One region of the Bowmanella denitrificans genome, then DNA from elsewhere that is predicted to be linked to it. Evidence: predicted binding sites of a transcription regulator. Region 1 holds the regulator's gene; each other region holds the start of a gene.

Region 1 (3,156 bases):
AGGATCTCAACCAGGAGCAACGGGAGCAGGAGGCGGATGCATTGTTGGATGAATTTAACATCAACCATATCCGTCATAGCACCGGCATGAGTCTGTCCGGAGGAGAAAGACGCCGGGTGGAAATCGCCCGGGCCTTGTCAGCCAACCCCAGATTTATATTGCTGGATGAGCCCTTTGCCGGTGTCGATCCCATTTCGGTCAGCGATATAAAAAAGATTATCCATCATCTGAAAGACAGAGGCATCGGCGTTCTGATTACCGACCATAATGTCCGTGAAACCCTGGATGTATGTGAAAAAGCTTATATTGTCAGTCATGGTGAATTAATTGCGGAAGGCTCAGCCGAACAGGTACTTAACGACAAGCAGGTCAGAGATGTATACCTGGGTGAGCAATTCAAGCTATAGTTAAGCCAAACAGGCATTGAACTTGCCATGAACGACCATATCAATACCCTGAAGGCCATTGGAAGATAATAAGAAGTAGATGAAGCCCGCATTACAGCTAAAATTCAGCCAGCAGCTCACCATGACGCCGCAACTGCAACAGGCCATTCGTCTGTTGCAACTGTCGACCCTGGATCTGCAACAGGAAATCCAGGAAGCCCTGGAATCCAACCCTTTGTTGGAAGCGGATGACGGCCAGGATTTTTCCACCGGCGACGATCAGGACCTCAACAATGTCAGCAACGACAGTGCTTCTGCCAATAGCGAAGACAACGACCGCATGGAAACCGGCGAAGCGCTGGAAAAACAGGAATTACCAGACGACTTACCGGTAGATACTACCTGGGATGAGTATTACAGCGCTTCTTCAGGCCCCTCCTCCTCAGCCGCCAGCTCAGATGAGGACAATATTTACCAGGGTGAAACATCCGACAGCATTCAGGATCACTTGCTGTGGCAAATGCGTCTGACCCCTTTCAGTGAAACTGACACCGCTATTGCTATCGCTATTATCGATAGCATTGATGAGTCAGGTTATCTTACGGTCAGCACCGAAGACATTCTGCAGAGTCTGGATATCGAAGACGAAGAAGTGGAACTGGATGAGGTGGAATGCGTGTTAAAACGTATCCAGATGTTTGATCCTGTGGGGGTAGGCTCGCGTTCAGTGCAAGAATGCCTATTGGTGCAACTTCGTCAGTTTGGCGCTGAAACCCCCTGGCTGGAAGAAGCCAAGGCGTTGATTCTGGAGCATAGCGAACTGCTGGCCAGCAAAGACTACCGTACCCTGATGCGCAAGGCACGTTTGAAAGAAGACGAACTGCGTGAAGCACTGCGGTTACTGCAAACCCTGAATCCCAGGCCAGGCAGCGCCATCGTCACCAGTGAACCAGAGTACGTTATTCCAGACGTGTCAGTGACTAAGAAAAATGGCCGCTGGGTGGTAGAACTAAACCCTGATAGCCTGCCCAAGTTGAGTATCAATCAGCAGTATGCGGCCATGAGCCGCAATGCCAGAAATTCCAGCGACAGCCAGTTTATCCGCTCTCATATGCAGGAAGCCAAATGGTTTATCAAGAGTCTGGAAAGCCGGAATGAAACGCTACTTAAAGTGGCTAATTGCATAGTACAGCAGCAACAGGGATTTTTTGAATATGGCCCTGAGGCCATGAAACCAATGGTGCTGAATGATGTCGCAGAAATGGTGGATATGCATGAATCCACTATTTCCCGGGTTACGACCCAGAAGTATATGCATACACCACGTGGCATTTTTGAGCTGAAATACTTCTTCTCCAGCCATGTGGCAACGGAAAGTGGTGGCGAGTGCTCGTCTACTGCTATCCGCGCTCTGATTAAAAAACTGGTGGCGGCAGAAAAACCCGCCAAACCGCTGAGTGACAGCAAGATTGCGCAGTTGTTGGCCGAGCAAGGCATTATGGTTGCCCGGCGGACAATCGCCAAATACCGGGAATCCTTATCGATTCCCCCATCCAACCAACGCAAGAGTCTGCTTTAAGACTTACCAACAAAAGGAAGAGGCATTATGCAAATCAACCTTACTGGTCATCACGTTGAAATCACCGATTCTCTTCGCGCCTATGTTGACAGCAAATTTACCAAGTTGGAGCGACATTTCGATCATATTAACAATGTCCATGTTATCCTGAATGTGGAGAAACTTAATCAGAAGGCGGAAGCCACTCTGCACCTCAATGGTGCCGAGGTTTTTGCCACCTCCGAGCATACCGATATGTATGCCGCCATTGACAGCCTTATAGATAAGCTTGATCGCCAGGTGCTCAAGCATAAGGAAAAAATAAAACGCCATTAGGCTCAAACAAAGCCATAAACAGGCCCCGCCTGTTTATGGCCACAACACAAAACTCAGCATGGAAATCAAAGACATCCTCTCCCTTGATTGCACTTCCTGTGCCATTCAGGGGACCAGTAAAAAACGCATTCTGGAATCTATCAGTGATATCGCGGCCAGGCATCTGCCAGAAATTGGTCAGGATGCGATCCTCACCAGTCTGCTGAACCGTGAAAAAATGGGTAGTACCGGCATTGGTTGTGGCATTGCCATTCCCCATGGCCGTTTGGCCGGACTGGAGAAAGTCACGGCAATATTGTTAACCAGCCAGCCAGCCGTCGCGTTTGAAGCCATTGATAATCAGCCTGTGGACATCTTCTTCGCTATTCTTGTACCAGAAGATCAGGCACAGGGACATCTGCAAACCCTGGCCACTATAGCAGCCAAACTGAATGACAAGGAAACGGTGAAAAAGCTACGTCATGCCCAATCAGATCAGGAACTATTTGAGGCCATAGTGTGAAACTCATTATTATCAGCGGGCGCTCCGGCTCGGGTAAGTCTATTGTCTTAAGGGCATTGGAAGATCTGGGTTATTACTGTGTGGACAATATTCCGGTTAATTTGCTACCGACTCTGACCCACACGGTTGTCGATGAGTATGATCAGGTTGCCGTCAGCATTGATGTGCGTAACCTACCCAAAGACCCTGAAGAGTTGGTAGAAATTCTTGACTACCTGCCCTCTAACTGGGAACTGACCATACTTTATCTGGATGCCAGTGACGACGTGCTAATCAAACGTTTCAGCGAAACCCGTCGTCTGCACCCGTTATCCAAACACAGTAAGTCGCTGACCGACGCTATTCAGTCAGAAGCCTTATTGCTTGCCCCGATT
Region 2 (3,156 bases), on a different contig from region 1:
AGGAATTCACGGTCTGCATCCAGTGCATCCAACGCCATTTCCAGGCTGTGAGAAACAGTTGGAATATCTTTGGCTTCTTCTGGCGGCAGGTCGTACAGGTCCTTGTCCATGGCATCACCAGGGTGGATCTTGTTCTTAATGCCATCCAGGCCAGCCATCAACATAGCCGTAAACGCCAGGTAAGGGTTAGCCGCCGGGTCAGGGAAGCGAACTTCAATACGACGTCCCTTCACGCTGGGTACGTGCGGAATACGGATAGAGGCAGAGCGGTTACGGGCCGAGTAAGCCAGCATAACAGGCGCTTCGAACCCTGGGACCAAACGCTTATACGAGTTGGTGGTTGGGTTAGCAAATGCGTTGATAGCGCGGGCGTGCTTAATAATACCACCGATGTAGTACAAAGCTTCTTCAGACAGACCAGCGTATTTATCACCAGCGAAGATGTTCTTGCCATCTTTACTGATGGACTGGTGAACGTGCATACCAGAACCGTTATCACCCACCAAAGGCTTGGGCATAAAGGTCGCGGTTTTACCATAGGCATCGGCGACGTTATGCACTACATATTTGTAGATTTGCACTTCATCAGCCTTGGTGGTCATGGTGTTGAAACGGCAGGCGATCTCGTTTTGTCCGGCTGTGGCCACTTCATGGTGGTGAGCTTCAATGGACAAGCCCATTTCTTCCATCACCAAACACATGGCGGCACGGATATCGTGAGCAGAGTCAACAGGTGGAACCGGGAAATAACCGCCTTTCACACTTGGACGGTGACCCTTGTTACCACCTTCGAATTCAACGCCTGAATTCCACTTGGCTTCCATAGAGTCGATTTCATAGAAAGAACCGGCCATATCGGTGTGGAAACGAATATCGTCAAACATAAAGAATTCAGGCTCTGGACCCATCAGTACGGTGTCACCGATACCGGTAGATTTCAGGTACTCTTCTGCGCGTCTGGCGATAGAGCGTGGATCACGATCGTAGCCCTGCATGGTAGAGGGTTCATAAATGTCGCAACGGATGTTTACCTGGGTTTCTTCAGCAAAAGGATCTAAAACTGCTGAGCTGGCGTCAGGCATTAACACCATGTCAGAATCATTAATACCTTTCCAGCCTGCGATGGAGGAACCATCAAACATTTTGCCTTCCTCGAAGAACTCTTCGTCCACCAGGCTGGCAGGAATGGAAACGTGCTGCTCTTTACCTTTGGTATCGGTAAAACGCAGGTCAACAAACTTGGCTTCACTTTCTTTGATCAGGTCCAGTGCCTTTTCTACTGACATTATGTCCTCCAGGTTGATATTCAAAACGCAGATTCAGCTTCTGCGGGTAAGTCGAATTTTCTGCTGCTGACAAAAGCGATTTCCATGCCAACTCAATAATTGCCTCTGCAACGCCCTGTTGACGCGCAACACATTGAACAAGGTACCAAAACGGCGCACGGGATTGCACCAACACAGTGCAGACAAGCACCAAAATGGCGCGAGATGCGCCAGAAAGATGCACCTAAAAGTAGTCGAATTCCGGCTAGCTGCAAAGCAAAGTCAACAAGGCTGCGTAAAAAACACAAAGTGTCATCGCAAAGTCACAGATAAAACTGTACAATCCGCCGCCTGAAAATGGGAATTGGGTGAAAATTTCGGCAAAGCCGGCATAAAACCCGACCTGTTAAGTCAGGATGAAATACACTTCAGACTGAATAGCCTGTTTGGATGACGACATCATCCGCTCCATGCCACCAAGAGAGAATCTGATGAGTTCACAACATACCTCACTGGAAAAACTGAGGAACATTGCCATTATTGCCCACGTTGACCATGGTAAAACCACGCTGGTCGACAAGCTGCTTCAACAGTCCGGCACCCTGGACAGCCGCAAGGGCACGGACGAACGCGTTATGGATTCCAATGCGTTGGAAAAAGAGCGTGGTATTACCATCCTGGCCAAAAATACCGCCATCAACTGGAAAGACTACCGTATCAACATTCTGGATACCCCCGGACACGCCGACTTCGGTGGTGAAGTTGAACGGGTATTGTCTATGGCAGACTCTGTACTGCTGTTGGTCGATGCAGTGGACGGCCCAATGCCACAGACCCGCTTTGTCACGCAAAAAGCCTTTGCTCATGGTCTGAATCCCATTGTAGTTATCAACAAGATTGACCGTCCGGGTGCACGACCTGACTGGGTAATGGATCAGGTTTTTGATTTGTTTGACAACCTGGGTGCCAACGACCAGCAACTGGACTTCCCGGTTGTTTACGCTTCGGCGCTGCAGGGCTGGGCCAGCATGGACGAAAACCAACAGAGCGGCGACATGGAACCTTTGTTCCAGGCCATTGTTGACAAAGTTTCACCCCCGAATGCCGACCCGGAAGGGTCATTACAGATGCAGATCTCCCAGTTGGACTACTCCAGCTACCTGGGCATTATCGGCATTGGTCGCATCAAGCGTGGCCAGGTTAAGGTTAACCAGCAGGTAACCGTAATGGGTGCCGATGGCAAAAAGCGCAACGGTAAAGTGGGTCAGGTATTTGGTTATCTGGGCCTGGACAGATATGAAGCAGAAAGTGCCAGCGCTGGTGACATTGTTGCTATCAGTGGTCTGGGTGAACTGAAAATCTCTGACACCGTTTGTGCAGTGGACAATGTAGAAGCTCTGCCGCCCCTGACCGTTGATGAACCCACGGTAACCATGACCTTCCAGGTTAATACCTCGCCTTTCGCTGGCCAGGACGGTAAATTCGTTACCTCACGCCAGATTCTGGAAAGACTGCAAACCGAACTGAAACACAACGTTGCACTGCGGGTTGAAGAAACGGCTGATCCGGACAAGTTCCGCGTATCCGGCCGTGGTGAGCTGCACTTGGGTGTGCTGATAGAAAACATGCGTCGCGAAGGCTACGAGCTGGCAGTATCCCGCCCGGAAGTGATTCTGCGTAAAGATGGCGAGCAGTTGCTGGAACCCTATGAAACTTTGACGGTAGATATCGAAGAAGAGAATCAGGGCTCCATTATGGAACAGTTGGGTCTGCGCAAAGCAGAAATGCGTGATATGAACCCAGACGGCAAAGGCCGGGTGCGCATTGACTTTGTGGTACCCAGCCGCGGTCTGATTGGTTTCCAGACTGACTTTATGACGCTGACCTCTGG
Region 3 (3,156 bases), on a different contig from region 1:
GACGTTTTTTTGAACAATAACTATCCGCTGCTCAGCCTACCTGACAAGCCAGCCGCAGCGCTGCCCCTTTATGCGATAACTGGCGCTTCCGCACATCTTCCAGCCTGGCCTGCTTTAGCGCCCTGCCCCACCAATTAAGTTGTTCCAGCATACGCATTAAGGTGCGTCTGGGTCTGTCCTGCTCTTTTAAGCTGCCGTTGTCATCAAACTGCTCCCAGGCATTTATAAAGCTCACCGATTCACGCACGCTGGCGCTTTGCAGCTCAACAAATACCTGACGTAATTGCTCTACTGCCCGCAGTCCTCCCGAGACCCCGCCATAACTGACAAAGCCCACCGGTTTGGTGTGCCATTCATTATTTACCGCATCGATTAACGCCTTTAAGGGGGCTGGAAAACTATGATTATACTCCGGCGTCACAACAATAAAGGCATCCGCCGCGCCCAGCTCAGCGCGAATGCCATCCAGCACCAGATTATCCAGAGGTGCGGTGCTAGTTAGGTCCAACGGGTCGATTACAGTCAGATTCAACTCATCCAGCTTGGCCAGTTCAGTGGTCACCCAATTGGTAACCACTTCACATAGGCGTCCTTCACGGGTACTACCCATAATCACAGCAATATTCAGTTTATCCGGCATGGTGCTCTCCATTAGTCAGAAGTGGGTTGTTTACTTATCAGTGCTTGTGGCATAGGCTAAAACCTCAAGTAAAGTTAAGGTCAATAGCTAAGATGAAAAAAAATCGGCAAGGGGGTAAAGCCTGTAAGGATGTGACGCAGCCTCTGACGGTCGGCCAGGTGGCCAAACGCAGTGGTGTGGCAGTGTCGGCGCTGCACTTTTACGAACAAAAAGGGTTGATTAAAAGCTGGCGCAACCAGGGTAATCAGCGCCGATACCACAGGGATGTGCTACGCCGTATCGCAGTGATCAAGTCTGCCCAACAAGTCGGAGTGCCACTGGCTGAGATAGCTAACGCACTGTCGTCTTTACCCGACAATCGAGCACCCAATTCAGGGGACTGGGCCAGAATGTCTCAGGCCTGGCTACAGGATCTGAATCACCGAATTGAGACACTGACCAAGTTACGCGACAACCTCAGTAGTTGCATTGGTTGCGGTTGTTTATCGCTGCAGAACTGTCGCCTCAGAAATCCCGGTGACAGCCTGTCAGAACAAGGCTCCGGGGCAAGGTTGATCGATCCTGACTGAGTCCCAGACCGGGTTTTGCCAGCCAAGGTCTGCGCCACTTCATTGCTATATTTCCTGGCTGTTGAGTCAGGCTGAATGGACGAAATAAAACAGCTTGGCATGCTTTTGGCTTAGTTGAATTTGCGATTCATTGGCTGGTATACACAAAGCAACGCCAGCCGTCACAACAGGAGGACCAATGTTAGGCTGGGCACTGACTTTTTTTATTATCGCCATTGTTGCTGCATTACTTGGCTTCGGTGGTATAGCCGGCGCAGCCGCCGGGGTAGCGAAGGTTATCTTTTTTATCTTTGTGGTGCTGCTGCTGATTTCCCTGGTGGCAGGTGCACTAAGAGGCAAACGCCCTAAACTTTAATTTCGGTTTCACAAAAGGAGTAGATTATGACAAACAACAAAACCCTGACCATTGCTTTATTCGTGGCGACCTTGGGTCTGACCGCCTGCGACAACGGTGGCAAAGCAGAACAAGCTGGTGAAAAAGTGGACGAAACCATGGAGCAAGCTGGCGACAAGTTAGAAGATGCCATGGACAAAACCAAGGGTGCCATGCGTGACGCAGGCGACAAACTGGAGGATGCCGCCGAAAAAACCGGCGATAAGCTTGAAGATGCGGCGGATACCGCCAGCGATAAAATGAAAGAGCTCTGTGAAAAAGCCAAGGAAAAAGCAGAGTTTAAAGACAAGGACTGCTAATTCCTATCCGGTGGGGGGCCTAATGCCCCCTTTTTTTGTGCTGGGCAATCCTTGCGTAGCAGAAACTGGATCGGCATAGAATCTATTCTTTTAAGTGATAAACTGGCCTAGCAAAAACCATTGGTGAACGTTCAGGGAGAACCTATGCCTGTTGCCTTTTATTATCTGGCTGGTGGTTTAGCCAGTTTTATTGCCCTGCTGTTTAGCCCGCATCTCGTAGTTACCTTGCTGCTTGCATGGCTGTGCCTGTCTCTGCTGGCAGTCAGTCTGGCCTACTTATTTAATTTCGCCGAGCTGTTCCGAAAACGCGAAGATGGCCGCATCCCCCTCGTGATCCGTTGGCTGTTTATTCCCTTTCTGGTAGGCGTCACCCTGTATAACAGTTGGGCGAGAAAGCACGACAAAGTCCCGGCCATTCAAAAAATTACAGACAATCTTTATCTGGGCTGTCGCTTATTTACTGCGGATGTAGAAACCATTAAGAACGAAAACATTGCTGCAGTGCTGGACGTGACGGCGGAGTTCGATGCGCTTGATTGGTCGCTGCAAGGAGAGAATATCGCCTATCTGAATATTCCGGTGCTGGATCACAGTTCACCTAATGTGGCGCAGTTAAATCACGCATTACACTGGCTGCAACATCAGCATAAACAAGGCCGTAAAGTATTAGTGCATTGTGCCCTGGGCCGGGGCCGGTCGGTGCTGGTTGTAGCAGCTTATTTGCTAGCCCAACAACCTGACAGCAGTGCACAAGACGTGCTTGAAAATATTCGCGCCATACGCCAGACCGCCCGTTTAAACCGATGGCAGTTTAAACAGCTTGAGTTCCTGCATCGTGAAGGCAAGCTGAGACTCAACATGCAAACCTGGATTATCGCCAACCCGGTAGCAGGAGGGGGAAAATGGCAGGAGTGCCAGGAACAAATAAAACACATTTTGGGCCAGCGACTGGACATAAAAATTGCCCTTACCAGTTTGGATGAAGATGGACAACAACTGGCAGAACAGGCCATTGAGCAAGGCGCTGACATCATTATTGCCTGCGGCGGCGATGGCACCATCACCGAAGTGGCCTCAGCCTTGCTCAATAAACCTGTGCAGTTGGGCATTATTCCCCTTGGTACCGCCAATGCGCTGGCACAAGCCTTATGCGGTATACGCAGTAAGTTGCTTCCCATCGACACAGCCTGTGAGGTGATATTAGCCGGGGAAAGCAGGCAAATTGACACGGCCTGGTGTAATAACAAGTTGATG
Region 4 (3,156 bases), on a different contig from region 1:
TTCCAGCGCACTGAATGTGGCACCTACCGCCATTACCGGGGTGGTGGTGCCGGAAAAATACATATGGTGAAAGGTGCCAGGTACGCCACCGAGCATAAACAGCGATGCCGAGGCCAGACTGGCCGTTGTGGCCATGGTGCGGGACACCAGGCCCATACTGCAGAAGATAAAGGCCAGGGCGGTGGTGGCAAACACTTCAAAAAAGCCTTCCACCCAAAGATGGACTATCCACCAGCGCCAGTACTCCATAATGGACAAATGTGTGCGCTCGCCATAGAAGAACCCTGCACCATAGAACAGGCCTATGGCGACCACTGAGGCGGTTAGCAGTGCCAGCAGATTGCGGTCACCTGGCTGGCGCAGGGCTGGGACGATACCGCGTAACATCAGGCCCAGCCAAAACACAATGCCAGCAAACTTACCTATTTGCCATAAGCGGCCAAGATCAACAAATTCGTAACCCTGATGGCCCAGCCAGAAGCTCCATTCGGCTGGCATGATTTGCGCAATGGCCAGGTAATTACCGGTAAAGGAGCCAATCACCACGATCACCAAGGCCCAGAACAAAATATCGACCCCAAGTTTCTGGAATTTGGGATCGCGCCCGCCATTGATGATCGGGGCCAGGAACAACCCTGCGGTCAGAAAGCCGGTGGCTATCCAGAACAGCGCGGATTGAATATGCCAGGTTCTGACCAGGGAATAGGGAAAGTACTGTGATACATCCAGGCCATAGAATTGCTGGCCTTCCACCGTGTAATGGGCGGTAAAGCCACCCAGAAAAACCTGAAAGGTAAAGAGCGCCACCACCAAAAACACATATTTGCCCAGCGCCTTTTGCGAGGCTGTCAGCTTGACCAGACTCAGTGGGTCTCGCTGTGGTGCCTGTGGTTCGGGATCCTCTTTACGCAGAAATGCCCAGGCCCATACCAGGCCACCGACGCCGGCAATCAGCAGCACCACTGAGACAACCGACCACAGGATATTTTCGCCTGTGGGTTGATTATCTATCAGGGGTTCATGGGGCCAGTTGTTGGTATAGGTTGCAGTAGAATCAGGTCTTTCGGTGGCGGCGGCCCAAGCTGTCCAGAAAAAGAAATGTGCCATGCTGGCACGTTTATCTGCATCTGGCAGGGTGTTTTCTTTCATGGCGAAGCTTTCACGGCTACTTTGCAATTCAGGATGATCACTGAATAGCTTGTCATAATACCCGGCCACGTCCGCCATGGCCGCTGCCCGACGTGCACTGACCAGCACAATATCGCCTGGTTGCAGCGTGTTTTGTCGATACTCCTGTTTCAGGCGAAATTTCAGCAGATTCTGCTGTTCGGCATCAAGCCTGGCATAGGCTTGTCCGTAGGTGTCTTCTGCCGCCAGTTGCAACCAGGCCATCAGTTCCCGGTGTAACCAGTCGGCAGTCCAGTCCGGGGCCTGATAAGCGCCATGGCCCCAGATTGAGCCAAGCTGCATACCACCGATGGATTGCCAGGCTGTCTGACCATCCAGGATTTGCGATTCGGTCATCAGCACCTGTCCCGATGGGGTGACCACTTGCTGAGGAATAGGCGGGGCCTGGCGATATACTTCGCGACCAAAATAGCCCAGCATGGCAAAGGTAACCGCCAGTATGGTGATAAGCACAAACCAGAGTCGACGATAATTAGCCATACATCCTCTCCCGGTGATGGGTAAATAAGTGGATGCTGACAGGCAGCATCTTGCAACAGGTAGGTAGCATTTGGGTGTTCTCCGTTATTGTTGTGAAGCGCAACCTTCTATGGCAAGGCCTGTGCCATGGTTTAACTCAATGAAAATAAAGAAATAAAAAACAACATGGTAAAATAGACCTTGTTTTGGTAAGGTTCTATTTACCGTTTAAAGGGTTGTAAATACCATGATGAATGAATTTCTGGTGGCAGATCTATCGGTCGAACTGCCTGACCAACTGCGTTTAGAAAGGCTGGTTAAAACCCTTAAGGCCGAGTTTGAATGCGGCGCCGTAGCGCTGCTGAAACTGGAAGGTGAGATGCTAAAGCCCCTGGCTGTCACCGGGCTGGTCAAGGAGACCCTGGGGCGGCGGTTTTTACCGGCCCAGCACCCAAGGCTGGCGGCAATTCTGACCAGTGAGCAGCAACCGGTTTGTTTTGAACACAGCAGCGCGTTGCCTGATCCCTACGACGGCTTACTGGATCAGTTAGCCGGTGAGCCGCTGCCTGTGCATGATTGTATGGGAATGCGTCTTGAGCAGGACGGCAAGAGCTGGGGGGTGATCACCTTTGATAGTTTGTCACCCGGCACCTTTGATCAGTCGGCGTTATCCAGACTGAAGCAGCAGAAACTCTTACTGGAAGCCGCTATTCGCACCACCCGGCTGGAGCAGGAAAATCGCAGCTTGCGCCAGTCGCGCATTGGTGCGGCAATTCCGCAGGAAGCTGGGGGCAGCGGTGAAACCGAAATTGTCGGACGTAGCCAGGCATTGCAGCAACTGCTGGCAGAACTGGATACAGTGGCGGATTCAGAGCTACCGGTGCTACTGCTGGGGGAAACCGGTGTCGGCAAAGAATTATTTGCCAGGCGTTTGCATCTGCACTCCAGGCGGGTTGATAAACCCCTGATCCATGTGAACTGTGCGGCGTTACCCGAATCCTTAGCGGAAAGTGAGCTGTTTGGTCATGTTAAAGGGGCGTTTTCCGGGGCCCATCAGGAGCGGGCTGGCAAATTTGAAGCCGCCAACGGCGGCACCTTGTTCCTCGACGAAGTAGGGGAGTTACCGCTGGCCGTGCAGGCTAAGTTGCTAAGGGCTCTGCAAAACGGTGAAATTCAGCGCCTTGGTGCTGATAAGCCGCGCAAGGTCAATGTACGGATTGTGGCCGCCACCAATCGGCAGCTTAAAGACAGTGTCAAAAATGGCGATTTTCGCGCCGACCTTTACCACAGGTTGTCGGTATACCCCGTGCCTATTGCACCACTGAGGGAAAGAGGCAATGACATCCTGCTGCTGGCCGGCCATTTTCTGGAGCAGAATCGTGCGCGACTGGGATTACGCAGTCTGCGTTTGTCCGGGGAGGCAGAACAAGCCTTGCTGGCATACCAGTGGCCGGGCAACATCCGTGAGCTGGAACATGTGATCAGCCGGGCTGCGATCAAATGTTTGGG

Evidence for each region. Region 1 encodes sigma-54, which starts transcription at its own class of promoters, with help from an activator protein. Its sites were predicted from a motif close to GTTGGCACGNNNNTNGNNT; they were not measured.
Region 2: the regulator sigma-54 is predicted to act here: its motif matches at 1,360-1,378, upstream of glnA (glutamate--ammonia ligase).
Region 3: the regulator sigma-54 is predicted to act here: its motif matches at 1,303-1,321, upstream of ABD028_RS18395 (DUF1328 domain-containing protein).
Region 4: the regulator sigma-54 is predicted to act here: its motif matches at 1,779-1,797, upstream of ABD028_RS05660 (nitric-oxide reductase large subunit).

Annotation. Positions count from the first base shown of each region.
Region 1 is NZ_BAAAEI010000008.1:79,519-82,674, forward strand. It holds gene lptB (LPS export ABC transporter ATP-binding protein) at 1-407, shown strand, start outside; gene ABD028_RS09380 (RNA polymerase factor sigma-54) at 487-1,965, shown strand; gene hpf (ribosome hibernation promoting factor) at 1,993-2,280, shown strand; gene ptsN (PTS IIA-like nitrogen regulatory protein PtsN) at 2,339-2,782, shown strand; gene rapZ (RNase adapter RapZ) at 2,779-3,156, shown strand, end outside.
Region 2 is NZ_BAAAEI010000012.1:16,564-19,719, forward strand. It holds gene glnA (glutamate--ammonia ligase) at 1-1,286, opposite strand, end outside; gene typA (translational GTPase TypA) at 1,757-3,156, shown strand, end outside.
Region 3 is NZ_BAAAEI010000023.1:163,899-167,054, reverse strand. It holds gene ABD028_RS18405 (NADPH-dependent FMN reductase) at 32-640, opposite strand; gene soxR (redox-sensitive transcriptional activator SoxR) at 733-1,209, shown strand; gene ABD028_RS18395 (DUF1328 domain-containing protein) at 1,388-1,564, shown strand; gene ABD028_RS18390 (hypothetical protein) at 1,591-1,902, shown strand; gene ABD028_RS18385 (diacylglycerol kinase family protein) at 2,047-3,156, shown strand, end outside.
Region 4 is NZ_BAAAEI010000006.1:609,996-613,151, reverse strand. It holds gene ABD028_RS05660 (nitric-oxide reductase large subunit) at 1-1,668, opposite strand, end outside; gene norR (nitric oxide reductase transcriptional regulator NorR) at 1,895-3,156, shown strand, end outside.